Regions from separate parts of the Streptomyces sp. NPDC087787 genome, predicted to be linked through region 2. Evidence: predicted binding sites of a transcription regulator. Region 2 holds the regulator's gene; each other region holds the start of a gene.
The links. The regulator HrcA, encoded in region 2, represses chaperone genes, less so after heat shock. The targets are predictions, from matches to a motif close to TTNGCACTCNGNNNNNCNGAGTGCNAA.
Positions count from the first base shown of each region.

Region 1: the regulator HrcA is predicted to act here: its motif matches at 5,754-5,780, upstream of groES (co-chaperone GroES).
Region 3: the regulator HrcA is predicted to act here: its motif matches at 3,971-3,997, upstream of groL (chaperonin GroEL).

Region 1 covers NZ_JBIUVQ010000011.1:28,596-38,048, forward strand. Annotated here, with positions in the region: gene ACIOWN_RS18685 (LCP family protein) at 1-640, shown strand, start outside; gene ACIOWN_RS18690 (YciI family protein) at 793-1,149, shown strand; gene ACIOWN_RS18695 (RNA polymerase sigma factor) at 1,194-2,465, shown strand; gene ACIOWN_RS18700 (methyltransferase domain-containing protein) at 2,504-3,712, opposite strand; gene ACIOWN_RS18705 (polysaccharide deacetylase family protein) at 3,786-4,724, shown strand; gene ACIOWN_RS18710 (polysaccharide deacetylase family protein) at 4,721-5,560, shown strand; gene groES (co-chaperone GroES) at 5,927-6,235, shown strand; gene groL (chaperonin GroEL) at 6,366-7,991, shown strand; gene ACIOWN_RS18725 (DUF7008 domain-containing protein) at 8,239-8,826, opposite strand; gene ACIOWN_RS18730 (NACHT domain-containing protein) at 9,074-9,453, opposite strand, start outside.
Region 2 covers NZ_JBIUVQ010000001.1:61,816-71,268, forward strand. Annotated here, with positions in the region: gene ACIOWN_RS00300 (SpoIIE family protein phosphatase) at 1-1,887, shown strand, start outside; gene hemW (radical SAM family heme chaperone HemW) at 1,936-3,168, shown strand; gene ACIOWN_RS00310 (DUF3097 domain-containing protein) at 3,213-4,076, opposite strand; gene ACIOWN_RS00315 (MBL fold metallo-hydrolase) at 4,109-4,864, opposite strand; gene hrcA (heat-inducible transcriptional repressor HrcA) at 5,066-6,082, shown strand; gene dnaJ (molecular chaperone DnaJ) at 6,083-7,222, shown strand; gene ACIOWN_RS00330 (nitronate monooxygenase) at 7,492-8,580, shown strand; gene ACIOWN_RS00335 (16S rRNA (uracil(1498)-N(3))-methyltransferase) at 8,577-9,317, shown strand; gene ACIOWN_RS00340 (hypothetical protein) at 9,443-9,453, shown strand, end outside.
Region 3 covers NZ_JBIUVQ010000009.1:152,407-161,859, reverse strand. Annotated here, with positions in the region: gene ACIOWN_RS16790 (trehalose-6-phosphate synthase) at 1-138, opposite strand, end outside; gene ACIOWN_RS16785 (glucosyl-3-phosphoglycerate synthase) at 222-1,193, opposite strand; SAM riboswitch class I at 1,352-1,521, shown strand; gene thrC (threonine synthase) at 1,540-2,823, shown strand; gene ACIOWN_RS16775 (MoaD/ThiS family protein) at 2,820-3,095, shown strand; gene ACIOWN_RS16770 (cold-shock protein) at 3,526-3,729, shown strand; gene groL (chaperonin GroEL) at 4,160-5,782, shown strand; gene ACIOWN_RS16760 (NADH:flavin oxidoreductase) at 5,984-7,120, shown strand; gene ACIOWN_RS16755 (MFS transporter) at 7,316-8,791, shown strand; gene ACIOWN_RS16750 (hypothetical protein) at 8,808-9,401, opposite strand.

The DNA of each region.
Region 1 (9,453 bases), on a different contig from region 2:
GCTGGTGACCCGCCCGTCCTGCCCGGTGGAGTCCGGCGGTTCCACGGCGGTGGCCCACTACGCCATGTTCAACAGCGCGTACTCGGTGGGCGGTCCGGTGTGCGCGGTCAAGACGGCCGAGACGCTCACCGGCATCCGCATGGACCACTACGTCGAGATCGACTTCTCCGGCTTCGCGAAGCTGGTGGACGCGATGGGCGGGGTCACCGTCACCACCGAGCTGGACATCGACGACGACAAGAGCCATCTGCGCCTGAAGGCCGGCACCCACCATCTGGACGGCACCGACGCCCTCGCCCTGGCCCGCACCCGGTACGGCGTGGGCGACGGCAGCGACCTGGGCCGCATAGGTCTCCAGCAGACACTGGTCAAGGCGCTGCTGGAGCAGATGTCCGACTCCGGTCTGCTGAACGACCCCGCCGGGCTCTACCGGGTCGCCGACGCGGTGACCGGCAGCCTGACCACCGACACCGGCCTCGACTCGCTGGGCGAGCTGACGACCCTCGGCGAGAGCCTGCGGGGCCTGTCGGCGCAGAACGTGAAGACGGTGACCATGCCGGTGGTGACGGCCCCGTGGAACCCCAACCGGGTGGTGGCGCAGGAACCGGACGCGGAGGCCCTGTGGACGTTGCTGCGGTGACCTTTGTCCACGGACCCCTCTGACCTGCTGAAACGTCCTGCGGGAAAAATCTCCGAAGAAATTCCGGGGAGTGTGTCGATTCCGCCGTCCCCTGTTCGACGTACGGGGTGAGAGGCGGGGAGAGGCCCCGCCGGCCGGCCGAGGAGTCACCGATGCCGCGTTACCTGTCGCTTGTGAAGATCGACGAGAGCACCGTGCCCGCCGAGGGGCCCAGCCCCGAGCTGATGCAGCGGATGGGGGAACTGATCGAGGAGGTCACCAAGGCGGGAGTGATGCTGGACACCGCCGGGCTCATGCCGTCCGCGCAGGGCACCAGGGTGCACTGGGAGGGCGGGCGGATCTCCGTCACCGACGGGCCCTTCACGGAGTCGAAGGAGGTCGTCGGCGGCTACGCGTTCATGCAGTGCAAGGACATGGCGGAGGCCGTCGAGTGGGCCAAGCGGTTCCTCAAGGTGCACGAGGAGTTCTGGACGGTGACGTGCGAGGTGCGCGAGATCGCCGAGGGCTGAGTGCTCCTTGGCCCAGGGCCGCCGGGGGTGTTCGATGGTGGGTTGTGGAACAGCAGCACGCCCGGCCCACCGAACCCCCCGGCGCTCTGGAGGAAGACCTCGAGACCGTCTTCCGGCTGGAGTCGCCGCGGGTCGTCGCGGCCGTCGCCCGGATCGTGCGGGACGTCGGCATCGCCGAGGAGCTGACGCAGGACGCCCTGGTCGCCGCGCTGGAACAGTGGCCCCGGGACGGGTTGCCGGGAAACCCCGGAGCCTGGCTGATGACCACCGCCCGGCGCCGGGCCGTCGACCTGGTGCGCCGCCGGGAGCGGTACACGCGCAAGCTCCAGGAGATCGGCCGGAACCTGGAGGAGGTCCCGCCGCCCGAAGAGCCCGCGGCCCCGGACGACATCGACGACGACCTGCTACGCCTGGTCTTCACCACCTGCCACCCCGTGCTGTCCGCCGAGGCGCGCACTGCCCTCACCCTGCGACTGCTCGGCGGCCTGACGACGGCCGAGATCGCCCGCGCCTTCCTCGTGCCCGAGTCGACGGTCGCCCAGCGGATCGTGCGCGCCAAACGCCTTCTGGCCCAGCGGAACGTCGCCTTCGAGGTGCCGTACGGCCCCGAGCGCGAAGCCCGGCTCGGCTCGGTCCTCGGCGTCATCTACCTGATCTTCAACGAGGGGTACGCCGCGACGGCCGGCGACGACTGGCTGCGCCCCGGGCTGTGCGAGGACGCGCTGCGCCTGGCCCGGCTGCTGGCCGGCCTGATGCCGAAGGAACCCGAGGCGCACGCCCTGGTGGCCCTCCTGGAGTTCCAGGCCTCCCGCGCCGCCGCCCGCACCGGTCCGCACGGCGAACCGGTGCTGCTCAAGGACCAGGACCGCCGCCGCTGGAACCGCATGCTCATCGCCCGTGGTGTCGCCGCGCTGGCCCGCGCCGACACCACCGGGGCCCCCGGTCCGTACGCCCTGCAGGCCGCCATCGCCGCCTGCCACGCGCGCGCGTACACCTACGAGGAGACCGACTGGCCCGCCATCGTCACCCTGTACGCCCTCCTGGCCGCCCGGTCCCCTTCCCCCGTCGTGGAGCTGAACCGCGCGGTCGCCGTCTCGATGGCGGAGGGACCGGCCCCGGCCCTGGAGATCGTCGACGCCCTGGCTGCCGAACCCGCCCTGCGCGCCTACCACCTGCTGCCCAGCGTCCGCGCGGACCTGCTGGCCCGTCTCGGACGCACGGCGGAGGCGCGCGCCGAGTTCGAACGGGCGGCGTCCCTGGCCCGCAACGAGCGGGAGCGGGAACTGCTGCTGAGGCGGGCCGCCGAGAACGGCTGAGGGCGCCCCGGCGGGGTGGTCGCCGCCTTTCGCGGGCGTCAGCCCGCCGGGTGGCCGATCAGCATGGTCGGCGCCCCGGCGACCCGGGTGAGGAACACCGTCGCCGCGTTCCTGCCGTGCGGCTTCGGAAGGACCTTCCTGCGCAGTTCCTCGGGCTCCACCGCCGAGCCCCGCTTCTTCACGGTCAGCGCGCCCACCTCGCGCTCCCGCAGCAGAGCCTTGAGCTTCTTGACGTTGAAGGGCAGCCGGTCGGTGATCTCATAGGCGGTGGCGTAGGGGGTGGGGCGGAGCCGGTCGGCGGTCACGTACGCGATGGTCGCGTCGATCAGGCCGCCGTCGAGCTCCTGGGCGGCCTCGGCGACCAGGTGGGCGCGGATGACGGCGCCGTCGGGCTCGTACAGGTAGCGGCCCGGGGTGCGGACCGCGGGGTCGGGCAGGCCGCGGCCGCGCAGGGTGCGCGGGCCGGGCAGCAGGGTGGCCCTGATCAGGCCCGGCTCGGTGCCGAACCACAGCACCGCCTCCTTCACGTCCCCGCCGTCGGAGATCCACTCGGCCTCGGCCTGCGGCGGGACCAGCTCGTGCGGGATGCCGGGGGCGATCTTCAGGGCCGCGCGGGGCGCCCGGAGCGCGGCGCCGACGGCCCAGGACAGCGGCGGCGAGTACGCCTCCGGGTCGAAGACGCGAGCGCCCCTTCCTCCTCCCGCTCTGCGGGCCGGATCCACGAACACCGCGTCGTACGACGCCGTGTCGACCTCCGTGACGTCCGCCTCCCGCACCTCGATCAGGTCCGCCACCCCGAGCGCCTCGGCGTTCGCGCGGGCCGCGGCGGCGGTCAGCGGGTCCCGGTCCACGGCGAGGACCCGGATCCCGGCGCGGGCGAGGGCGATCGCGTCGCCGCCGATCCCGCAGCACAGGTCCGCGACCGAGGTCACCCCCGACTCCCGCAGCCGGGCCGCCCGGTAGGCCGCCACGCTCGACCGCGTCGACTGCTCCACCCCGTTCGGCGTGAAGAACATCCGCCCCGCGTCCTCGGCCCCGAACTTCGCGGCCGCCCGTTGCCGCAGCCGGGCCTGGCCGAGCGCCGCCGACACCAGTTCGGCGGGGTGCTCACGGCGCAGCCGGGTGGCGACGGCGAGTTCGTCGGCGGGTTCGGTGCCGCGCACCTCGTCGAGGAGGGCGCGGCCCTCGGGGGTGAGCAGCGAGGCGAAGGCGTGGAGGTGGTCGTTCACCGGCTCATTGTGGGCCAGTCGGTGGATGGTGTGCCTCCGGCCGCGGTGTCGCCCCTGCTTCCGTGCGGTGGGCCTGCGAGGATCCGGCGCCATGAGGCTTGTAGGACAAAACGATAAAAAGAGTCCTGAAAGGTCCCCGACGTGCCGGAACCGGATCCGCGGCGGACTCGCGGTGCTCGCCGTCGCCACGCTCGCCTCCGGCTGCTCGGAGCCGGCGGCACAGGTGCGCCCGGCCCCCGGCCAGCCGCGCCACCATGCGCCCGCCGCCCCCGCCCTCGGCTCCTACGCCGACCGCCTGCACACCTCCTACGCGCAGCGGGCGGCCACCGCCAGGCGCTGGGGCCTGGAGCAGGTCCCGCTGATCCCCCCGAAGCCGCCCACGAAGAAGCTCAGGGCCACCGCCCGCGCCGGTTTCGAGGTGAACCACCAGGAGGACTGGAACCTGCCCCCGGTCTTCACCACGGTCCCCACCAAGGACAAGGTCGTCTTCCTCACCATCGACGACGGCGCGGAGAAGGACCCGGAGTTCCTGCGGATGATGCGGGACCTGAAGATCCCGTACACCGCCTTCCTCAGCGACTACCTGATCAAGGACGACTACGACTACTTCCGGAAGATGCAGGCCTCGGGGGTCACCCTCAACAACCACACGCTGCACCACCCCTACCTGCCGGGCCTGTCCTACGAGGAGCAGCGCCGGGAGATCTGCGACACGCAGGACATCATGGAGAAGCAGTTCGGCAAGCGCCCGAGGATGATGCGCCCGCCCTACGGCAACTACAACCAGGACACCCTGCGCGCCGCCAAGTCCTGCGGCATCGAGTACGCGCCGATCTGGAACGAGGAGGTCTACGTCGACCACTGGGAGTTCCGCGAGGACGACCAGCGGCTGCGTCCCGGCGACATCGTGCTCACCCACTTCCGCGGCCGGGGCGAGTGGAACGGCACCATGGCCGACGACATGCGCCGGTTCCTGAAGAAGGTCACGGCCGACGGGTACGCGGTGGCCCGGCTGGAGGACTACCTGTGAGGCTGCGGCCCCTCAGGTCCCGGCACGTGGCGGTGGCCCTGCTCGCCGCCTCCCTGCTGACCGGCTGCGCCACGTCCGTCGACCCCCTCGAACGGCTCGGCCGCAAGGCGGCGCAGGGCGTACGGTCGCCGAGCCCGGCGGCGGCCGACCAGGCCTACCGGCGCTGGGGCCTCAGGGCGCCGCTGCCCGCACCGCCGAAGCCGCCGGCCCGCCCGGCGCGCCGCGCCGGCGCCGGCCCGTCCGCCGGCCTGCCCGAGGTCGTGGACCGGATCGCCACCTCCGACCCGGTCGTCTTCCTGACCTACGACGACGGCGCGGAGAAGGATCCGCGGTTCGTCGACATGGTCCGTGAACTGCGGCTGCCGGTCAGCATGTTCCTCACGGACAGTGTCGTCGGACCGGGGTACGGGCACTTCGCGCACCTGATGTCGGTCGGCGCGGACCTCCAGAACCACACCCTGGACCACCCCTCGCTGCGCGGGCTGCCCTACGCGGGCCAGCGCGCCGAGATCTGCGGCCAGCGGGACAAGATCCGCTCCCGCTTCGGCGTCACCCCCCGCCTCTTCCGTCCGCCCTACGGCAGATACGACACGACGACCCTGCGCGCCGCCGCCGGCTGCGGGGTCTCGGCCGTCGTCCTGTGGCGCGCCGCCACGACCGACACCGGCCTGCGCTTCAGTCACGGCCCCCGCGAACTGCGCCCCGGCGACATCCTCCTCGTCGCCTCGGACGACGACGACCTCGACGGCCCGCCCCTCCGCGACCGCACGACCCGCCTGCTCCGCACCATCCAGGAAAAGGGCCTGACGGTGGGCCGCCTGCAGGACTACCTCTGAGGTCCGGTCTCAGGCGGGCTGAGCTTCCAGGCCGAGTCCGGCATCAATAGCCCGTCCGGCGCTTGAGGACGAGGGCCGTTCAGGCCGATCCGGGGGTCCGGGGGCGAAGCCCCAGGGACGCCCGCACACACCCACAGCACCGGGAACACACGTTCCCCGAACGCACCCCACCCGCCGACGCGCCACGAGGCAATTGGCACTCCGCTTGACCGAGTGCTAATCGCGGTCATAGTCTCAGGTCTGGCACTCCCCCCTGGAGAGTGCCAACACAGCGACGGGCAGGTCCGGCACCCGCGACGACGGATCGACCTGGTCGCCACCTCAGACAGTTAACCCCGTGAGATCTCCGAAGGGGGAGGTCGGATCGTGACGACCGCCAGCACCAAGGTTGCCATCAAGCCGCTCGAGGACCGCATCGTGGTCCAGCCGCTCGACGCCGAGCAGACCACGGCCTCTGGCCTGGTCATCCCGGACACCGCCAAGGAGAAGCCCCAGGAGGGCGTCGTCCTGGCCGTGGGCCCGGGCCGCTTCGAGGACGGCAACCGTCTTCCGCTCGACGTGAAGGTCGGTGACGTCGTGCTCTACAGCAAGTACGGCGGCACCGAGGTGAAGTACAACAACGAGGAGTACCTCGTCCTCTCGGCTCGCGACGTTCTCGCGATCATCGAGAAGTAGTTCACCCGCTTCTTCACGAAGCCGAAGCAATTCTGCTTGAGCTGCGCCCCTGGCCCCCCGCGACCGATAAGAAGCCGGGCGCCCGGGGCGCAGTGTCTTTCCACCAGATTTCGAGAGGGCTCCCGCTGCCATGGCGAAGATCCTGAAGTTCGACGAGGACGCCCGTCGCGCCCTCGAGCGCGGCGTCAACAAGCTTGCCGACACGGTCAAGGTGACGATCGGCCCCAAGGGCCGCAACGTCGTCATCGACAAGAAGTTCGGCGCGCCCACCATCACCAACGACGGCGTCACCATCGCCCGCGAGGTCGAGATCGACGACCCGTACGAGAACCTCGGCGCCCAGCTGGTGAAGGAGGTGGCGACCAAGACCAACGACATCGCGGGTGACGGCACCACCACCGCCACCGTGCTCGCCCAGGCGCTCGTGCGCGAGGGCCTGAAGAACGTTGCCGCGGGTGCCTCCCCGGCCGCTCTGAAGAAGGGCATCGACGCCGCGGTCAAGGCCGTCTCCGACGAGCTGCACGCCTCGGCCCGCCCGATCGACGAGAAGTCCGACATCGCCGCGGTCGCCGCGCTGTCCGCCCAGGACCAGCAGGTCGGCGAGCTCATCGCCGAGGCGATGGACAAGGTCGGCAAGGACGGCGTCATCACCGTCGAGGAGTCCAACACCTTCGGTCTGGAGCTGGACTTCACCGAGGGCATGGCCTTCGACAAGGGCTACCTGTCGCCGTACTTCGTCACGGACCAGGAGCGCATGGAGGCCGTCCTCGACGACCCGTACATCCTGATCCACCAGGGCAAGATCTCCGCCATCGCGGACCTGCTCCCGCTCCTCGAGAAGATCATCCAGGCGAACGCCTCGAAGCCGCTGCTGATCATCGCCGAGGACGTCGAGGGCGAGGCCCTGTCGACCCTGGTCGTCAACAAGATCCGCGGCACGTTCAACGCCGTGGCCGTCAAGGCCCCCGGCTTCGGCGACCGCCGCAAGGCGATGCTCCAGGACATGGCGGTCCTCACCGGTGCCACGGTCATCTCCGAGGAGGTCGGTCTCAAGGTCGACCAGGCCGGTCTTGACGTCCTCGGCTCCGCCCGCCGCGTCACCGTCACCAAGGACGACACCACGATCGTCGACGGCGCCGGCAACAAGGACGACGTGGTGGGCCGCGTCTCCCAGATCAAGGCCGAGATCGAGAACACCGACTCCGACTGGGACCGCGAGAAGCTCCAGGAGCGCCTCGCGAAGCTGGCCGGCGGCGTGTGCGTGATCAAGGTCGGCGCCGCCACCGAGGTGGAGCTGAAGGAGAAGAAGCACCGTCTGGAGGACGCCATCTCCGCGACCCGCGCCGCGGTCGAGGAGGGCATTGTCTCCGGTGGTGGCTCCGCGCTCGTCCACGCCGTGAAGGTCCTGGAGGGCAACCTCGACAAGACCGGCGACGAGGCCACGGGTGTCGCGGTCGTCCGCAAGGCCGCCGTCGAGCCGCTGCGCTGGATCGCCGAGAACGCCGGCCTCGAGGGCTACGTCATCGTCTCCAAGGTGGCGGAGCTGGAGAAGGGCAGCGGCTACAACGCCGCCACCGGCGAGTACGGCGACCTGGTCAAGGCCGGCGTCATCGACCCGGTCAAGGTCACCCGCTCCGCCCTGGAGAACGCCGCCTCCATCGCCTCCCTCCTGCTCACGACCGAGACCCTGGTCGTCGAGAAGAAGGAAGAGGAAGAGCCGGCCGCGGCGGGCCACGGCCACGGCCACGCCCACTGAGCGCTCCGCTGAACTGAGCCGAACCGCCGGTGCCCGGCGCCCCTTCGGGGGCGCCGGGCACCGGCGTTTGGGCTCCTGCCCCCCGGGGTTCCGATGCCGGGTGCGGCCCGACGGTGGTTGCTCGCGCAGTTCCCCGCGCCCCTTACGGCCGGCGTTTGTGCGGATGGCCGTACGCGGTTGATGTGACCGAGGGGTGGTAGGGAGCCGTGGTGCTCCCTACCACCCCTCACTCATGTCCGTGGGCCGGTCACTCGCTCTTCTTCGGGCGACCGCGAGTCTTCTTCTCGGGACGCCAGTTGACGAGGTCGGACTCGGAGAGCTGGCGTTCCGTACGGCCTGTTTCGAGGGCGGCCTGGAACTCCTCGGCGGGGTTGCCCTCCCACTCCTCGTCGTACTCGCCGTACCACTGGTGGACCCAGGGCAGCACCTCGCGCAGTCCGGCGAGGAGAGGCACGAAGCGGGGGTCCTCCTTGGCCCAGCCACCGTTCTCGACGCGGTCGCGGATCATTCCGACGAGGGCGTCGGCCTGGTCGCGGTGGTTCCAGCCGGCCCAGCCGAGCAGCAGGGAGCCGTCGGCTTCGGGGGAGGCACCGGGGTAGGAGATGAAGCGCTCCTTGGGCACGTCGAGCTTGCCGCGGTGGGACCAGTAGGAGTGCTTGAGGAAGTCGGCGCTGGTGTACTTCGGCGGCACCTTGATGTCGAGCCGTTGCCCGGTCCGGTCCTCCTCGCGCTGCTGCTCCCAGACCTGCTCCCACTGGGCCCGCTTGCGCAGACCGGAGTCCTTGTAGCGGAGGGCGGCGAGGTACGGAACGTGCTCGGGCTCGATCAGCCGCACCTCTCATCCTGCCCGCCGGCCCCGCGAACGCCGCGGACGCGCCGATTCCCCAGCGACCCCCCAGGGCCCGCCGTCCCATCCTGCCAGGTCCCCCCGACCCCCGACCCGGCTTGGCGTCTTCGGTGAGGACACCCCAAGGGAGGGCGAGTGGGCCATCGCCATCGGGTCCGGTCGTCGACGGCCGACGGACGCGGAGCCGCCAGGATGCGCCGGTGCGTGGCCGGCCCGCGCCTCAGCAAGCCATCCGTCATCTCCCCGCCGGGGGCCGCCATCGTTCGCCTGCGAAGCGTACGAGCGCGTCGTGCAGTTCGGGCGGGGTCGTCGCCTCGTCCGGATCTCCGGTGGGGCTGTCGAGCGGCCACAGGGCGATCAAGCCCGTGCTGTTGACACGGATCCGCGGCCCCGGAGTGATCTCGGGTCTCAGCCGCAGGTGGAGCATGACGGTACCGTCGTCCTTGCCGAGCGGCGGTTCGTACAGCCGTGCCGAGACCTCCGTGACGTCCCACCACTCGAAACGTATCGTTCGCTTGCCCATCGCGTACTCGATGCCGCCATGGTCCAGGCGCAACTCGGCCCTGCGCCAGGTGAGCGGCGGGATCAGCAGGTCCAGGACGGGTGGAAGTGCCA
Region 2 (9,453 bases):
GTCTCCCGTACCTCCGAGGTGCCCGCGCACTGCACGGCGGCGTGCCCTCAGGCGCACGCGACACTGCCCCAGGGCTCCCTGGCACCGGGCGCCGCCCGCGCGCTGCTGCGCGCGGCGCTGGCCGAGTGGACGGACCTCGGGTTCGAGATCGGCGAGCGGCTGGCCGACGACACCCTGATCGTGGTCAGCGAACTGGTCACCAACGCCGTCGTGCACGCGGGCACCGACGTCGAGCTGACCTGCCGGCTGGAACCGGAGACCGGCGCCTGCGTGGTCGAGGTGTGCGACCACCACCCCTCGCGCGCTCCCCGCGACCACGGTTCCGGGGCGCCGCACGAGACCCCGGATTACGGCCGCGGCCTGCGGCTGATCGCGACGCTCTGCGAGGCCTGGGGCGTCACCTACCGGACCGGCGCCAAGACGGTGTGGGCGCGGCTGCCCGCCGAGGCCCCACCGGCGGGGGAGGACGAGGAGGCGTACGGGGCGGAACGCGGCCTCGGCATCGCCGAGGTCCTCGCGCCCGAGCCGCAGCGGGCCGGACGGGACTGGCTGGGGCGCGGCGCCCTGTCCTTCCTCGCCGAGGCCTCCGACCTGCTCGCCGGACAGCTCGACGAGGATCTGGTCGCCTCGCTCACCGGGCAGTTGCTCGTGCCCCGGCTGGCCGACTGGTGCGCGGTGTGGCTGGAGGACGAGTCCACCGGCCGGTGGGGGACCTCCCGCTGGAGCGAGGGCGGCGGGGGCTGGAGCGACGTCACCGGCGCGGCCGGGCCGCGGCTCGCCCGGGTCTGGCACGGCAGCGAGAGCCGCATCGAGGAACTGCGCCGGGCCCTGGAGAAGGACCCGCCGCGCCCCACCGACGGCCTGCGGTCCGGGCCCGCCCCCTACCCCTGGCCAGGGGAGGCCCTCGGGCCGCACGCGGCCCACGGCGCGGCGCTGGCGTACCGCCTGATCGCGGGCGGCCGCCCACTGGGCACGCTGGTCATCGGGCGGACCGGGCTGCTCCGCTTCCCCGACGAGGTCACCGGGCTTGTCGAGGACCTCAGCCGCCGGGTCGCCCTCGCCATCGGCGCGGCCCGTCAGTACGCCCGCCAGGCCACCATCAGCGCGGTGCTCCAGCGCGGCCTGCTGCCCGGCGCGGTCGCCGAGATCCCAGGACTGCGCAGCGCGCTGGTGTACGAGCCGTGCGACAAGGGTGGCCCGAGCGGCGACTTCTACGACCTCTTCCCGGCCGGTGACGGCCGCTGGTGCTTCGCCGTCGGGGACGTGCAGGGCAAGGGCCCCGAGGCCGCCGTCGTCATCGGGCTCGCCCGCCCCTGGCTGCGGCTGCTGGCCCGCGAGGGCTACGGTGTCGCCGACGTCCTGGACCGCCTCAACCAGCTCCTCCTCGACGACGCCACCGAGGCCGCCGACGCCGCCGCGCGCGTCCTCGTGGCGGCCGGCGGACGCACCCCGCTCCCCGGGGACACCCAGACCCGCTTCCTGTCCCTGCTGTACGGCGAGCTGGTCCCCTTCGACGGCGGCGTGCACTGCACCCTCGCCTCCGCCGGGCACCCGCTGCCGCTGGTCCTCGGACTCGAGGGCGGCGTCCGTACGGTGGCCCGGCCACAGGCGCTGCTCGGCGTGATCGAGGACGAGACGTACGACTGCGAGACCTTCGAGCTGGGGCCCGGCGACACCCTGCTGTGCGTCACCGACGGCGTCACCGAGCGACGCTCCGGCTCCCGCCAGTTCGACGACGGCGACGGCCTCGCCACGGCCCTCGCCGACTGCGCCGGCCTCGACGCCGAACCGATCGCCGAGCGGATCCGCCACCTCGTCCACGACTTCGGCGCGGGCCCCCCGGAGGACGACCTGGCCCTCCTGGTGCTCCAGGCCGAACGGGACTGACGAACCACCCAGCCGGGACCAGCCCGCGTGTGCTGGACAATGGAAGACATGCCTTCCGCACTTCCCGACGGTGAGTCCGTTCCCGATGACGGTGCGCTGCCCGCGCAGGCCCTTGCCGGGGCCGCCGAGCGGGCCCTCGGGTTCTATCTGCACGTGCCCTACTGCGCGACCCGCTGCGGGTACTGCGACTTCAACACCTACACCGCCACCGAGCTGCGCGGCACCGGCGGGGTGCTCGCCTCGCGGGACAACTACGCCGGGACGCTGACCGACGAGGTGCGCCTCGCCCGCAAGGTGCTCGGCGACGATCCGCGCGAGGTCCGCACGGTCTTCGTCGGCGGCGGCACGCCCACGCTGCTGCCCGCCGAGGACCTGGTGCGGATGCTGGCGGCGATCCGCGACGAGTTCGGTCTCGCGGCCGACGCGGAGATCACGACGGAGGCCAACCCGGAGTCGGTCGACCCGGCCTACCTGGCCGCGCTGCGCGAGGGCGGCTTCAACCGGATCTCCTTCGGCATGCAGAGCGCCCGGCAGCATGTCCTGAAGATCCTCGACCGCACCCACACGCCCGGCCGCCCCGAGGCCTGTGTGGCCGAGGCCCGCGCCGCCGGCTTCGAGCACGTCAACCTCGACCTGATCTACGGCACCCCCGGCGAGTCGGACGACGACTGGCGCGCCTCGCTGGACGCGGCCCTCGGCGCCGGCCCCGACCACGTCTCGGCGTACGCCCTGATCGTGGAGGAGGGCACGCAGCTCGCCCGCCGGATCCGGCGCGGGGAGATCCCGATGACGGACGACGACGTGCACGCCGACCGCTATCTGATCGCCGAGCAGACGCTGTCCGCGGCGGGCTTCGAGTGGTACGAGGTGTCCAACTGGGCCACCTCGGAAGCCGGCCGCTGCCTGCACAACGAGCTGTACTGGCGCGGCGCCGACTGGTGGGGCGCCGGACCCGGCGCGCACAGCCACGTCGGGGGCGTGCGCTGGTGGAACGTGAAGCATCCGGGCGCGTACGCGGCGGCCCTCGCGGCCGGCCGCTCACCGGGAGCCGGGCGGGAACTCCTCACCGAGGAGGACCGCCGGGTGGAGCGGATCCTGCTGGAGCTGCGGCTGCGCGAGGGCGTCCCGCTGGACCTGCTGCGCCCGGACGGCCTGGCCGCGTCCCGGCGGGGACTGTCCGACGGGCTGCTCCAGGAGGAGCCGTACGAGGCGGGGCGGGCCGTGCTCACCCTGCGGGGCCGGCTGCTGGCGGACGCGGTGGTGCGGGACCTGGTGGACTGAGCCGCCCGGAGCGGGCGGTCCCTGGGGACGCGGGCCCGGCCCGGCTACTCGGGCTGGGCGGTGACGAAATCGATCAGTTGCTCGACCCGGCCCAGCAGCTCCGGTTGCAGGTCCTTGTAGGACCGCACATGGGACAGGATCCGCTGCCAGGCCGCGCCCGTGTTCTCCGGCCAGCCCAGGGCGCGGCACACGCCCGTCTTCCAGTCCTGGCCGCGGGGGACGCGGGGCCAGGACTCGATCCCGAGCGAGGAGGGCTTCACGGCCTCCCAGACGTCGATGTACGGGTGGCCGACCACCAGCGCGTGCTTGCTGGTCACCGACTCGGCGATGCGCCACTCCTTGCTGCCGGGCACCAGATGGTCCACGAGGACGCCGAGACGGGCGTCCGGGCCGGGTGCGAACGCCTCGACGATCGACGGCAGGTCGTCGACGCCCTCCAGGTACTCCACGACCACGCCCTCGACGCGCAGGTCGTCGCCCCACACCTTCTCGACCAGTTCGGCGTCGTGCCGGCCCTCGACGTAGATGCGCCCGGCCCGGGCCACACGCGCGCGTGCCCCGGGCACGGCGACCGAACCGGATGCCGTACGGGTGGGCCGTACCGGACCGGACGACGGCTTCACCAGGGTGACCGCCCGCCCCTCCAGCAGGAAGGCGCCGGGCGCGAGCGGGAACGCCCTGTGTTTGCCGAAGCGGTCCTCCAGCGTCACCGTGCCCGCCTCGCAGCGGATCACCGCCCCGCAGAAGCCGGTCCCGGGCTCCTCCACCACCAGACCCGGTTCGGCGGGAACCTCCGGCACGGTCCGCGGCTTCTTCCACGGGGGAGTGAGGTCGGGCGAGTACACGCGGGGGCGCGGGCCCGAAGGGCCCTCACCGGAAGGGCGGTGGCGGGAGACGGGTGGGCGCATTCGAGTGACGATAGGGACGGGGCCGTGTCCCCTCAGCGCGACACGCCGAAGCGCGTGGCCAGGGCGTCCCGCTGGGCGCGGACGAAGGCGGCGTCCACCACCGCTCCGTGACCGGGGACGTACAGCGCGTCCTCGCCGCCGAGCGCCAGCAGCCGGTCGAGCGCGGCGGGCCACCGGGACGGCACGGCGTCCGGGCCCGCCTGGGGTTCGCCGGACTCCTCGACGAGGTCCCCGCAGAACACCACGGTCGGGTCGCCGGGCACCACCACCGCGAGATCGTGCGTGGAGTGCGCCGGGCCCATGTTCGCCAGCAGCACCTCCCGCCCGCCCCCGAGCCGGACGGTGAGCCGGTCGCGGACCTCGCGGCCGGGCCGTACCAGGGCGTCCGCCGCCTCCTCGGCCGCCTTGGCGTCCAGGCCCTGGCGTACCGCGTCCTCGCGCAGTTCCGCGCGCTCACCGCTGTCACCGAACACCGCGTCCGCGCCCTCGGCGGCGAAGATCTCCGCGCCGTCGAACACCGCCGCCCCGAAGATGTGGTCGAAGTGGGGGTGGGTGAGCGCGAGATGTGTCACATCACCACCGGCGCGCGCCCGCGCCCAGGCACGCAACCGCGCGCCCTCCGCGTGGCTCGAACCCGCGTCGACCATCAGCGCGGCGCCCTCCCCGACGACCAGCCCGGTCGTGCAGTCCCATCCGGGCAGGCGGCACCGCCCCACACCGTCCGCCAGCCGTTCCCATTCCAGTTCTCCCCGGGCTTCGTCCCGAGGGGTTTCCCGCGCATCCGTCATGGGGCGACGCTAGCGGTGATGCCCGCCGGGTACGACATCCCGGCCGATCCCGGGTGATCCCGGTCCCGACCTCGCAGGCAGTCGTGGCCCGGCCTTGCCGGGGGCGTACCCGGCGGCCGTACACTGGGCCGGGTAGAGCTGGCACTCCTATGCGCAGAGTGCCAGGCGGGTGGCCGAGGAACGACCCTGGAGGTGTGCGCGATGCTCAGCGAGCGGCGGCTTCAGGTGCTGCGCGCCATCGTCCAGGACTACGTCGGCACCGAGGAGCCGGTCGGCTCCAAGGCCCTCACCGAGCGGCACAGCCTGGGCGTCTCACCGGCCACGGTCCGCAACGACATGGCGGCCCTGGAGGACGAGGGCTACATCGCCCAGCCGCACACCAGCGCCGGCCGCATCCCCACCGACAAGGGCTACCGCCTGTTCGTCGACAAGCTCGCCGAGGTCAAGCCGATGACCGCGCCCGAACGGCGCGCCATCCACCACTTCCTCGACGGCGCCGTCGACCTCGACGACGTGGTGGCCCGCACGGTGCGGCTGCTCGCCCAGCTGACCCGGCAGGTCGCCGTGGTGCAGTATCCGTCGCTGACCCGTTCGACCGTGCGGCACGTGGAGCTGCTGTCCCTCGCGCCCGCGCGCGTGATGCTCGTGCTGATCACGGACACCGGCCGGGTCGAGCAGCGGATGGTCGACTGCCCGGTGCCCTTCGGGGAGACCTCGCTGGCCGATCTGAGGGCGCGGCTGAACAGCCGGGTCGCGGGCCGCCGCTTCACGGACGTCCCGCAGCTCGTGGAGGACCTGCCCGACGCCTTCGACGTCGAGGACCGGGGTACGGTCTCGACCGTGCTGTCCACTCTGCTGGAGACGCTCGTCGAGGAGAACGAGGAGCGGCTGGTCATCGGCGGCACCGCCAACCTCACCCGCTTCCCGCACGACTTCCCGCTCACCATCAGGCCCGTTCTGGAGGCGCTGGAGGAGCAGGTCGTGCTGCTGAGGCTGCTCGGTGAGACGCAGAATGCGGGCATGACCGTGCGCATCGGTCACGAGAACGCCCACGAAGGACTCAACTCCACGTCCATCGTGTCGGTCGGCTACGGTTCGGGCGGCGAGGCAGTGGCCAAGCTCGGCGTGGTCGGACCGACCCGCATGGATTACCCGGGAACGATGGGAGCGGTACGCGCAGTGGCACGGTACGTCGGACAGATCCTGGCGGAGTCGTAGGTGGCCACGGACTACTACGCCGTTCTCGGCGTGCGCCGTGACGCGTCGCAGGAAGAGATCAAGAAGGCCTTCCGGCGGCTCGCACGCGAGCTGCACCCGGACGTCAACCCGGATCCGAAGACCCAGGAGCGGTTCAAGGAGATCAACGCCGCCTACGAGGTGCTCTCGGACCCGCAGAAGAAGCAGGTCTACGATCTCGGCGGCGACCCCCTCTCGCAGTCCGGCGGGGCCGGCGCGAGCGGCTTCGGGGCCGGCGGTTCCTTCGGGAACTTCTCCGACATCATGGACGCCTTCTTCGGCACGGCGTCGCAGCGCGGACCGCGCTCCCGCACGCGCCGGGGCCAGGACGCGATGATCCGGCTCGAGGTCGAGCTGGACGAGGCGGCCTTCGGCACCACGAAGGACATCCAGGTCGACACGGCCGTCGTCTGCAACACGTGCAGCGGCGAGGGAGCGGCCCCCGGCACCACGGCGCAGACGTGTGACATGTGCCGCGGCCGGGGTGAGGTCTCGCAGGTCACCCGGTCCTTCCTGGGCCAGGTCATGACCTCGCGTCCGTGCCCCCAGTGCCAGGGCTTCGGCACGGTGGTGCCCACCCCGTGCCCGGAGTGCGCCGGCGACGGCCGCATCCGCGCCCGCCGCACCCTGACCGTGAAGATCCCGGCCGGTGTCGACAACGGCACGCGCATCCAGCTCGCGGGCGAGGGCGAGGTCGGCCCCGGCGGCGGTCCGGCCGGCGACCTGTACGTCGAGATCCACGAGCTGCCGCACTCGACGTTCCAGCGGCGCGGCGACGACCTGCACTGCACGGTCACCATCCCGATGACCGCGGCGGCCCTCGGCACCAAGGTGCCGCTGGAGACCCTGGACGGCCTTGAGGAGGTCGACATCCGCCCGGGCACCCAGTCCGGCCAGTCGATCCCGCTGCACGGCCGGGGCGTCACGCATCTGCGCGGCGGCGGCCGGGGCGACCTCATCGTCCACGTCGAGGTCCAGACCCCGACCAAGCTCGACCCGGAGCAGGAGCGCCTGCTGCGCGAACTGTCCAAGCTGCGCGGCGAGGAACGCCCCCAGGGGCAGTTCCAGCCGGGGCAGCAGGGCTTGTTCTCGCGGTTGAAGGACGCTTTCAACGGCCGCTGAGGGGGGCTGGGGTCGGCCGGGGGTCCGGGGGTTGTCCCCCGGGCAGGCACGGTCAGCCGGGGCAGCAGGGCTTGTTCTCGCGGTTGAAGGACGCTTTCAACGGCCGCTGAGGCGGGGCTGGGGTCGGCCGGGGGCCCGGGGGTTGTCCCCCGGGCAGTCACAGCCAACGGTCGCTGACGCCTGACTGGGGTGGGAAGGGGGATTCCTCCGGCATATGCCGGAGGTCGCCCGGATTCGGACTCGTCCGGAGGACGTGACAACATGCCGTCATGTCCTCCGCACTGACCGATCTCTTCCCGCACCCGATCGTGCAGGCGCCGATGGCGGGCGGTCCCGCGGTGCCGCCGCTCGCCGCGGCGGTGTCCGACGCCGGCGGGCTGGGATTCCTCGCGGCCGGATACAAGACCGCCGACGGCATGTACCAGGAGATCAAGCAGCTTCGCGGACTGACCGGCCGCGCCTTCGGCGTCAACGTGTTCATGCCGCAGCCGGAGAGCGCCGAGACCGGCGCCGTCGACCTCTACGCCCACCAGCTCGCCGGCGAGCCCGGCTGGTACGAGACCGAACTCGGCGACCCGGAGTCCGGACGCGACGACGGCTACGACGCCAAGCTCGCCGTGCTCCTCGAGGACCCGGTGCCGGTGGTCTCCTTCCACTTCGGTGTGCCCGCCCGGGAGGTCGTGGACTCCCTGCACCGGGTCGGCACCTTCGTCCTCGCCACCGCCACCACCACCGAGGAGGCCCTCGCCGTGGACCGGTCGGGCGCGGACGCGGTGATCGCCCAGGGCGTGGAGGCCGGTGGCCACCAGGGCACCCACCGCGACCTGCCGGAGCAGGACGGCGCCGGGATCGGCTTGCTCTCACTCGTCGCGCAGATCCGTGAGACGGTCGCCCTGCCGATCATCGCCACGGGCGGCATCATGCGCGGCAGCCAGATCGCCGCCGTGCTCGCGGCGGGCGCCAGTGCCGCCCAGCTCGGCACGGCCTTCCTCGCCACCCCCGAGTCCGGCGCGCACAAGCTGCACAAGGAGGCCCTCACCGACCCGGTGTTCCCGCGTACGGAGCTGACCCGGGCGTTCTCCGGGCGGCCGGCCCGCGGACTGGTCAACCGCTTCATGCGGGAGCACGGCCCCTACGCGCCCGCCGCCTACCCGGAGGTCCACCACCTCACCGCGCCGCTGCGCAAGGCGGCCGCCAAGGCGAAGGACGCGCAGGGCATGGCGCTGTGGGCGGGCCAGGGCCACCGGATGGCCCGCGTACTGCCCGCCGGTCGGCTCGTGGAGGTACTGCTCGCCGAACTCGACGCGGCACGCACGGCGTTGGCGGCCGGCCCGGCGGCAGGAGGTGACGCGCGATGACCGCGCCGGTGTTCGTCGTCGACGAACTGAACCTGGTCGGCACGGAGTTCGTGCTGGACGGCCCCGAGGGGCGGCACGCGGTCTCGGTCAAGCGGCTGCGGCCGGGCGAGGACGTGGTGCTCACCGACGGCCGCGGGCGCTGGACCGAGGGCGTGGTCAAGGCGGCCGAGGGCAAGGACCGGCTGGTGATCGCGGACTTGGCGGCCCTCGTCGAGGAACCGCCGGAGTCCCCCCGTATCACCGTCGTCCAGGCGCTGCCCAAGGGCGACCGCGGTGAACTCGCCGTGGAGACCATGACCGAGGTCGGCGTGGACGCGATCGTGCCGTGGTCCGCCTCCCGCTGCATCACGCAGTGGAAGGGCGACCGGGGTCTCAAGGCGCTCGGCAAATGGCGCGCCACCGCCCGCGAGGCCGGCAAGCAGTCCCGTCGGGTGCGCTTCCCCGAGGTCGCGGACGCGGCGACGACCAAACAGGTTGCCGCACTTCTGGCCGGAGCCGACTTCGCCGCCGTGCTCCACGAGAGCGGCGAGGAACGCCTGGCCACCGCCGAACTCCCCGCCCGGGGCGAGATCGTGCTGGTCGTCGGCCCTGAAGGCGGGGTGTCCCCCGAGGAGTTGGCACAGTTCCGGGACGCGGGCGCGAAGCCGTACGTGCTCGGGCCCACCGTGCTGCGCACCTCGACCGCCGGCACGGCGGCGACCGCCCTGCTGCTGGGCCGTACCGGCCGCTGGTCCTGATCAGCCGCTCGCCCCGACCGGCCCGGCACGTCCCGAGGCCGGCCGGATGAGCGCGGGCGTGCGCGGCGCGCGCGTGGCCATATGCGCTCTACCGTCCCGGGCGCGGCGGTGGCAGGCTGCCGTACATGGGGGCATT
Region 3 (9,453 bases), on a different contig from region 2:
CGGGCCGATCGCGGAGAGCCCGGACACCAGCCCCCCGCCACCGCGCCGGGAGTGGAGTGAGCCGTCCTCGCGCACCTGATACGAAACCGGGCCGCGATTGGACGCGACCAGCACCTCGGCACCGTGCGTAGAAGCCATAAGCCTCAACCTAGCCCGGCCCCGAAACGCTCAAACGTACGGTTCCGCTTCGTAGCCGCCGGAAAGCGGGCGAGGCCGTTGTTTCACGCCACCTGCCGGGCCGCGTACTCCGCGACCTCGGCCATCGGCGGACGCTCCTCGGTGTCCACGGGGTGCGTCCGCGGCTCGAAGCCGTTCTCGCCGCGCTCGAACTGGGTGAGCCTGGGGCGCACGAGATGGCCGCGGGCCAGGCGGAGCTGGGCGGTGCGGTAGATCGCGGCGGCCATCCTGCCGAGCGCCTGCCCGTCCTGGTGCCGGTGCCTGCGCACCCCGACGTCGACCTGCGCGAGCGCGTCCAGGCCCACCAGGTGCAGCGCGTCGACCAGCATGCCCAGCTCGACGCCGTAGCCGACCGGGAAGGGCAGCTGTTCGAGGAGTGAGCGGCGGGCCGCGTACTCGCCGCCGAGCGGCTGCACGAAGCCGGCGAGCTGCGGCCAGTGCATGTTGAGCAGCGGGCGCGCCATCAGCTCGGTGACCCGTCCGCCCTGCCTGGCGGCGGCCGAGGCGGAGGCGTCCCGGCCGGGCACGGTGAAGGGGCGGTCGTACATCGCCTTGACCAGGTCGACGTCGCGTTCGGTGAGCAGCGGGCCCACGATGCCGGTGACGAAGTCGGAGGAGAACTCCCGCAGATCGGCGTCGACGAAGCAGATGACGTCCCCGCGGGTGACGAGCAGGGAGCGCCACAGCACCTCGCCCTTGCCCGGCACCGCGGGCAGGCGCGGCAGGATCTCGTCGCGGCGCACCACCCGGGCGCCCGCGGCGGCGGCCACCTCGAAGGTGCGGTCGGTGGAGCCCGAGTCGACGACGACGATCTCGTCGACGAGCGGCGCCCGCTCCACCAGGTCGCGGCGGATCACCGCGACGATGTCGCCGACCGTCGCCTCCTCGTTCAGCGCGGGCAGCACCACGGAGACCGACTGACCGGTGCGCTGCTTGGCCGCCAGGATCTGGTGCAGCGGCCGGTCGGCGACGGACCAGGAGCGGGTGGCCAGCCAGCGCTCGACTTCTTCCAGCACGGTCAGCGGCTCCTCACTGTCGTCCCGCGACTGTCGTCTCGCGGTGTCGTCTCGCGGTTCGGACGACCGTCTCCGCCGTCCTGGCCTTCCGTTACAGTCTTGAACAACGCGGACGACCATCCCATGCCGGGGGTCGACTCCGCCTCACAACCGAATACAGCTCATCCAGAGGGGCAGAGGGACACGGCCCGATGAAGCCCCGGCAACCCTCCAGCCGGTTCTCGTATCGACCGCTGTGCGCGCACAGCCGATCGTCCTCGCGAGGCTCCCGGCTAGGGAAGGTGCCAAATCCGTCTCACGGCGAGATGCGTCGTGAGGAAGATGAGGAGAAAGGGCCTCGCCTCACATGGCTGTGCAGACCGTTGCAAGCAGCACCGATTCCACCGTGGACCTCGGCCCCGCCGCGGCACTGAGCTGTCGCGAGTGCGGTCACCGCGTCCCTCTCGGCCCGGTCTTCGCCTGCGAGGAGTGTTTCGGCCCGCTGGAGATCGCCTACGACTTCTCGGCCTACGACACCGAGGAGCTGCGCAAGCGGATCGAAGCGGGCCCCGCGAACATCTGGCGCTACGCGCCGCTGCTGCCCGTCCCCGCGGACGTCGCCGGCAAGCCGAACCTGAACCCGGGCTGGACCAAGCTCGTCCAGGCCGACCGCCTCGCCGGTGAACTGGGCGTGACCGGCGGGCTGTACGTGAAGGACGACTCCGGCAACCCGACGCACTCCTTCAAGGACCGCGTGGTCGCCCAGGCGCTGGAGGCGGCCCGCGCCTTCGGCTTCACCACGCTCTCCTGCTCCTCGACCGGCAACCTGGCCGGTGCCGTCGGCGCCGCGGCCGCCCGTGCCGGACTGCGCTCCTGCGTGTTCATCCCGCACGACCTGGAGCAGGGCAAGGTCGTGATGGCCGCGATCTACGGCGGCGAACTCGTCGGCATCGAGGGCAACTACGACGACGTGAACCGCTTCTGCTCCGAGCTGATCGGCGATCCGGCCGGCGAGGGCTGGGGCTTCGTCAACGTCAACCTGCGGCCGTACTACGCCGAGGGCTCCAAGACGCTGGCGTACGAGATCTGCGAGCAGCTCGGCTGGCGGCTGCCGGACCAGATCGTCGTGCCGATCGCCTCGGGCTCCCAGCTCACCAAGGTCGACAAGGGCCTGCGGGAGCTGATCGAACTCGGACTGGTCGAGGACCGGCCGTACAAGATCTTCGGCGCCCAGGCCGAGGGCTGCTCTCCGGTGTCCACCGCCTTCAAGGCCGGCCACGACGTCGTGCGGCCGCAGAAGCCGGACACCATCGCCAAGTCCCTGGCCATCGGCAACCCGGCCGACGGCCCGTACGTCCTGGACATCGCGCGCCGCACCGGAGGCGCGGTGGAGGACGTGACCGACGAGCAGGTCGTCGACGCGATCAGGCTGCTGGCGCGGACCGAGGGCATCTTCGCGGAGACCGCGGGCGGTGTGACGGTCGGCGTGACGAAGAAGCTGGTCGAGAACGGCGTCCTCGACCCGACGAAGACCACCGTCGTCCTCAACACCGGCGACGGGCTGAAGACCCTGGACGCGGTGGCCGGCACCGGCCTGACCGCGACGATCCGTCCGACCCTGGACTCCTTCCGAGAGGCTGGCCTGGCATGAGCGTGACCGTCCGCATCCCCACCATCCTGCGCACCTACACCGGCGGGCGGGCCGAGGTGAGCGCCGAGGGCGCGACCCTGTCCGACGTCATCTCTGACCTGGAGAAGAACCACACGGGCATCGCGGCCCGGGTCCTGGACGACCAGGGCAAGCTGCGCCGCTTCGTCAACGTGTACGTCAACGACGACGACGTCCGGTTCGAGCAGGGCCTTCAGACGGCCACTCCGGACGGCGCGGGCGTCTCGATCATCCCCGCGGTCGCCGGCGGCTGATCATTACCTTCGGTAATTCCGGTCACGCAGAGTTCATCGAGTTGCCCCTTCCGTGAGAGATACGGAGGGGGCAATTCTGTGTGATTGAACGCGGTAGAGTTGGGGAACGCGCCCCCGAACTCGGAATCCGGGGCCATGGAATCCTGCCGTGGGCCCGGTAAGAAGTAGCCAAAGTCTGCGAGCCTTTTGTGGTATTTGCCTTGTTCGTGGGGCCCGAATTGCCCTGAATTCGCGTGAATTCTTCCTATATTCCGGACCGTGTGCGTCCAGATTTCTCGTCCGATTGACCTGTTGCAGAGGGCAGTTGGGCAGATACATTCGGCCGCGGTCGACGCGTTCCGGCGCACGCCCCCGATTCACGGGGGGTGAGGTCTGACCCGGGTCCGCGAAGTGCGGATCTGTGCAAGGGCCAGTAATAGGGGAGTTAGGCATGGCTCAGGGCACCGTCAAGTGGTTCAACGCGGAGAAGGGGTACGGCTTCATCGCGGTCGACGGTGGTGCGGACGTCTTCGTCCACTACAGCGCGATCCAGATGGACGGCTACCGCACGCTGGAAGAGGGCCAGCGGGTCGAGTTCGAGATCTCGCAGGGCCAGAAGGGTCCGCAGGCCGACATGGTCCGCGTCACGGCCTGAATCGCGCGACCACCGCAAGCGACGTTCTTCTTCGGAAGGGCCCGCACCTCCGCTGCCGGGGTGCGGGCCCTTCGCCGTGCCCGCGCCCCGCCCGGGTGTGCCGGCCTCGTGCGCGGCTCCCTCGCCGGGGCCGGCCGCCGGTGTTCGCGCGCGGCTGACTCCCCGCCGACCACCCCGAAGGCGCTTGCGCCCACCCGTCACCCGACCGCCACCCCTCATCGAGCCCGCTTCGCGGGCGCACCTTGCACTCGGAGGGGTCGAGTGCTAATCATTGGCGTTAGCACTCTGAAGGTGAGAGTGACAACGAAGGACCGGGTCGGTGAGGCCACGGGCCAGGTGGGGCAAGGAACCACCTCAGGCCGGGGCCGTCCGTCGCGGGCGCGGGCGCGGTCCGAAGGAATCACCCCCAGTCCTGGAGGGACCACTTCACATGGCCAAGATCATCGCGTTCGACGAGGAGGCGCGGCGAGGCCTCGAGCGCGGCATGAACCAGCTCGCGGACGCCGTCAAGGTGACCCTCGGCCCCAAGGGCCGCAACGTCGTCCTCGAGAAGAAGTGGGGTGCCCCCACGATCACCAACGACGGTGTCTCCATCGCCAAGGAGATCGAGCTCGAGGACCCGTACGAGAAGATCGGCGCCGAGCTGGTCAAGGAAGTCGCCAAGAAGACGGACGACGTCGCCGGTGACGGTACGACCACCGCGACCGTGCTCGCCCAGGCCCTGGTCAAGGAAGGCCTGCGCAACGTCGCCGCCGGTGCCAACCCGATGGCCCTGAAGCGCGGTATCGAGCGCGCCGTCGAGGCCGTCTCCGCCGCCCTGCTCGACCAGGCCAAGGAGGTCGAGACCAAGGAGCAGATCGCCTCCACCGCCTCCATCTCCGCCGCCGACACCCAGATCGGCGAGCTCATCGCCGAGGCCATGGACAAGGTCGGCAAGGAAGGCGTCATCACCGTCGAGGAGTCGCAGACCTTCGGGCTCGAGCTCGAGCTCACCGAGGGCATGCGCTTCGACAAGGGTTACATCTCCGCCTACTTCGCGACCGACATGGAGCGCATGGAGGCGTCGCTCGAGGACCCGTACATCCTCATCGCCAACTCCAAGATCTCCTCGGTCAAGGACCTGCTCCCGCTCCTGGAGAAGGTCATGCAGTCGGGCAAGCCGCTGCTGATCATCGCCGAGGACGTCGAGGGTGAGGCCCTGTCGACCCTGGTCGTCAACAAGATCCGCGGCACCTTCAAGTCCGTCGCCGTCAAGGCCCCGGGCTTCGGCGACCGCCGCAAGGCCATGCTCGGCGACATCGCCATCCTCACGGGCGGCGAGGTCATCTCCGAGGAGGTCGGCCTCAAGCTGGAGAACGCGACCCTGGACCTCCTGGGCCGCGCCCGCAAGGTCGTCATCACCAAGGACGAGACCACCATCGTCGACGGTGCCGGCTCGACCGACCAGGTCGCGGGCCGCGTGAACCAGATCCGCGCCGAGATCGAGAACAGCGACTCGGACTACGACCGCGAGAAGCTCCAGGAGCGCCTGGCGAAGCTCGCCGGCGGTGTCGCGGTCATCAAGGCCGGTGCCGCCACCGAGGTGGAGCTCAAGGAGCGCAAGCACCGCATCGAGGACGCCGTGCGCAACGCCAAGGCGGCCGTCGAGGAGGGCATCGTCGCCGGTGGTGGCGTGGCCCTGCTCCAGACCACCAGCGTCTTCGACAAGCTGGAGCTCGAGGGTGACGAGGCGACCGGCGCACAGGCCGTGAAGCTCGCCCTGGAGGCCCCGCTCAAGCAGATCGCCGTCAACGCCGGCCTCGAGGGCGGCGTCGTGGTGGAGAAGGTCCGCAACCTCACCCCGGGCCACGGCCTGAACGCCGCGACCGGTGAGTACGTCGACCTGGTCGCCGAGGGCATCATCGACCCGGCGAAGGTGACCCGTTCCGCGCTGCAGAACGCCGCCTCCATCGCCGCGCTGTTCCTCACCACCGAGGCCGTCATCGCCGACAAGCCGGAGAAGGCCGCCGCGCCGGCCGGCGGCGGCATGCCGGGCGGTGACATGGACTTCTGATCCCTCAAAGGATCGGATCCGTCCTTCACGTACCGAGGGCGGCACTCCCTGGAGACAGGGGGTGCCGCCCTCGGGCGTGTTCCGGGTCACAGGAGTGGATCAGTGGAATGCCGTGGCCGGTGGGGCAGTTGACGCCGGTGCCCGGCCAGGCGCGCGTGCGTGCCGGCCGGTACCGACCACGATTTCGAGGAGCCCCCCACCGTGACCGTCACCGCTTCCGAATCCGGGTCCGCGTCCCGCGCGGCCGAGATCCTCTCCCGCCCCGTCACGCTGAACGGCCTCACCGTCCCCAACCGGATCGTGATGGCGCCGATGACCCGGATGTTCTCGCCGGGCGGCGTCCCCGGCGAGGACGTGCTGTCGTACTACGCCCGCCGTGCCGCCGCGGGTGTCGGCCTGATCGTCACCGAGGGCACCTACGTGGGGCACGACTCGGCCGGGCAGAGCGACCGCGTGCCGCGGTTCCACGGCGAGGAGCAGCTCGCGGGCTGGGCGAAGGTCGCCGAGGCCGTGCACGCGGCGGGCGGCACGATCGTGCCCCAGCTCTGGCACATCGGCATGGTGCGCAAGCCGGGCCAGCAGCCGTTCCCCGAGGCGCCCGCCGTGGGCCCCTCCGGGCTGCGCATCGGCGAGTCCGAGGTGACCGGCAGGGCGATGACGCGGACCGACCTGGACGACGTCATCGGCGCGTTCGCCGAGGCGGCCGCCACCGCGGAGCGCATCGGCTTCGACGGCGTGGAACTGCACGGCGCCCACGGCTACCTGCTCGACCAGTTCCTCTGGGCGGGCACCAACCGCCGCACCGACGCCTACGGCGGCGACGCGGTGGCCCGTACGAGGTTCGCGGCGGAGCTCGTGGCGGCGGTACGCGCGTCCGTCTCGCCCGGCTTCCCGGTCCTCTTCCGGTACTCCCAGTGGAAGTCGGGAGCCTACGACGCCCGTCTGGCCGAGACGCCCGAGGAGCTGGAGGCGATCCTGTCGCCGCTCGCCGCGGCCGGGGTGGACGTCTTCCACGCCTCCACGCGCCGCCACTGGATGCCGGAGTTCGAGGGCTCGGACCTCAACCTCGCGGGCTGGACCAAGAAGCTGACGGGCAAGCAGGCCATCACCGTCGGCTCGGTGGGTCTGGACGGCGACTTCGTCAAGGCGTTCCAGGGTGAGGGCGCGGAGGTCGGCAGCCTCGACAACCTGCTGGACCGGCTGGAGCGCGACGAGTTCGACCTGGTGGCCGTGGGCCGCGCGCTGCTCCAGGACCCCGAGTGGGCGGCGAAGGTCCTCGGCGGCCGCTTCGACGAGCTGAAGCCGTACGACGCGGCGGCGCTGGAGACGCTGAGTTGAGCTGACACGAGTCGCGGGGCGGCGGCTGCCTCAGGGCGGGCGCCGCCCCTTCTCCTGTGTCTCTTCGGCCCGGCGGCCCGTCCGGACTCTGCCCCGGGGGCCTTCCCGGCGGGATATTCACTTGCTTAAGTCAATCAAGTCCAATTAAGGTTGCCTGAGTCAAGTACACCTGCTCTCCGACGGAGACCTTCCTTCATGTCCGACGCACTCGCCCGGCCCGCCGCGGCCGGGCAATCCGCGCCCCGGCCCAACGCCGTCGTGGCCGTACTCGCCTTCGGCGGCATCGTGGTCTCGCTGATGCAGACCCTGGTGATCCCGATCATTCCCGAGCTGCCCCAGCTCCTGCACGCCTCGGCGTCGGACACCGTATGGGCCGTCACCGCCACGCTGCTCGCCGCGGCCGTGGCCACCCCGGTCACGGGCCGCCTCGGCGACATGTACGGCAAGCGCCGCATGCTCCTGCTGAGCCTGGCCATGCTGGTGGCCGGCTCGGTCACGGCCGCGCTGAGCGACTCCCTGACGCCGATGATCGTCGGCCGGGCCCTGCAAGGCCTCGCCTCCGGCGTCATCCCGCTCGGCATCAGCATCATGCGCGACGAACTGCCCGCCGAGCGGCTCGGTTCGGCGACCGCGATGATCAGCGCCTCGCTCGGTGTCGGCGGCGCCCTCGGACTGCCCGCCGCCGCGCTGATCGCCGAGAACCTCAACTGGCACATGCTGTTCTGGGTCTCGGCCGGCCTGGGCGTCGTGGCGGCGGCACTGGTGCTGGGCCTCGTGCCCGAGTCGGCGGTGCGCACCGGCGGCCGCTTCGACCTTCCCGGCGCCATCGGTATGGCGGTGGGCCTGGTCTGCCTGCTGCTGGCGATCTCCAAGGGCGCCGACTGGGGCTGGGGCAGCGGCACGACCCTGGGCCTGTTCGCGGCGGCGGCCGTGGTCCTGGTCGTCTGGGGCCTGTTCGAACTGCGCGTCGAGGAACCCCTGGTGGACCTGCGCACCACGGCCCGCCGCCAGGTGCTGGTGACCAACCTCGCCTCGGTGGCCATCGGCTTCGCGATGTTCTCGATGTCCCTGGTCATCCCGCAGCTGCTGCAACTGCCCGAGCAGACCGGCTACGGCCTCGGCAGGTCGCTGCTGGCGTCCGGCCTGGTCATGGCGCCCTCCGGCCTGGTCATGATGGCCGTCGCCCCGGTGTCGGCGATCGTCTCGCGGACCAGGGGCCCCAAGGTGACGCTGATGATCGGCGCGCTGATCGTGGCCGCCGGCTACGGCCTCAACATCGCCCTGATGAGCGAGGTCTGGCACTTCGTCCTGACGTCCTGCGTGATCGGCGCCGGCATCGGCTTCACCTACGGCTCGATGCCCGCGCTCATCATGAGCGCCGTCCCCGCCTCCGAGACGGGTGCGGCGAACAGCCTCAACACCCTGATGCGCTCGATCGGCACGTCGGTCGCCAGCGCGGTCGCGGGCGTGGTCCTGTCCCACATGACCACCGCCTTCGGGCCCTACCAGCTGCCCTCCGAGGACGGCTTCCGCACGGTCCTCGCCATCGGCGGCGGCGCCGCCCTGCTCGGCTTCCTGGTCGCGTCCTTCATCCCGCGCCCGCGCCCCGCGGCGCCGGGGGAGCCGACGGCGGCCGGTGAGCCCGCGCCCGCCGGGGCGAAGGTGCCGTAGGCGCCGGCCCCACGCCCTACGGGTTGCCCGGGTTGCCCATGGGCTCGATGTCGGCCCGCGCCGGATGGCCCCAGATCCGCACCACCTCGTAGTCCGTGAACTCGTGCACGAGCCGGTAGGCGGGGGCGGCGCGCGGGGCCCGGAGCTGGGCGGCGATGAACAGCTCGGCCTCGCGCCGGTCCCGGCGCGGAGTCCCGCACAACTGCCACTCCCGCCCGTTCCACAGCTCCGGCAGCCACCGCTGCTGGGGCTGCGGCCGGTCCTCGCGGACGCCGTAGCGGGACGGGGCGGAGGCGGCGGGCCCGGCGGCGCGGCGCGCGTACGAGGCGTACGCCCCGTCGACCTCGGAGCGGCGGGCGGCCCGGCGCCGGGTCTCGCACAGCAGACACAGGTCGGGCGCGCTCTCGTCGACGGGCCCGTTCGGATGCTCGGGGCAGCGGGTGGCGGGCGCGGCCGTCGTGACGGTCTCGTCCAGCAGGTCGAGAGCGCGCCGGAGGTCCGCCTTCACCTCGTGGAGCCTGGCGTCGGGCGTCTCCGCGGAGAGCGCCTCGCCGTGCTCGCCGAGCAGACGCAGTGCCCGCCCGAGGGCGGTGAGCTGGGCGTGGTTCATGGTGTCCTCCAGCGTAGGACGCCCCGGCCGGTGGGGGAGCCCCCGGCCCGCC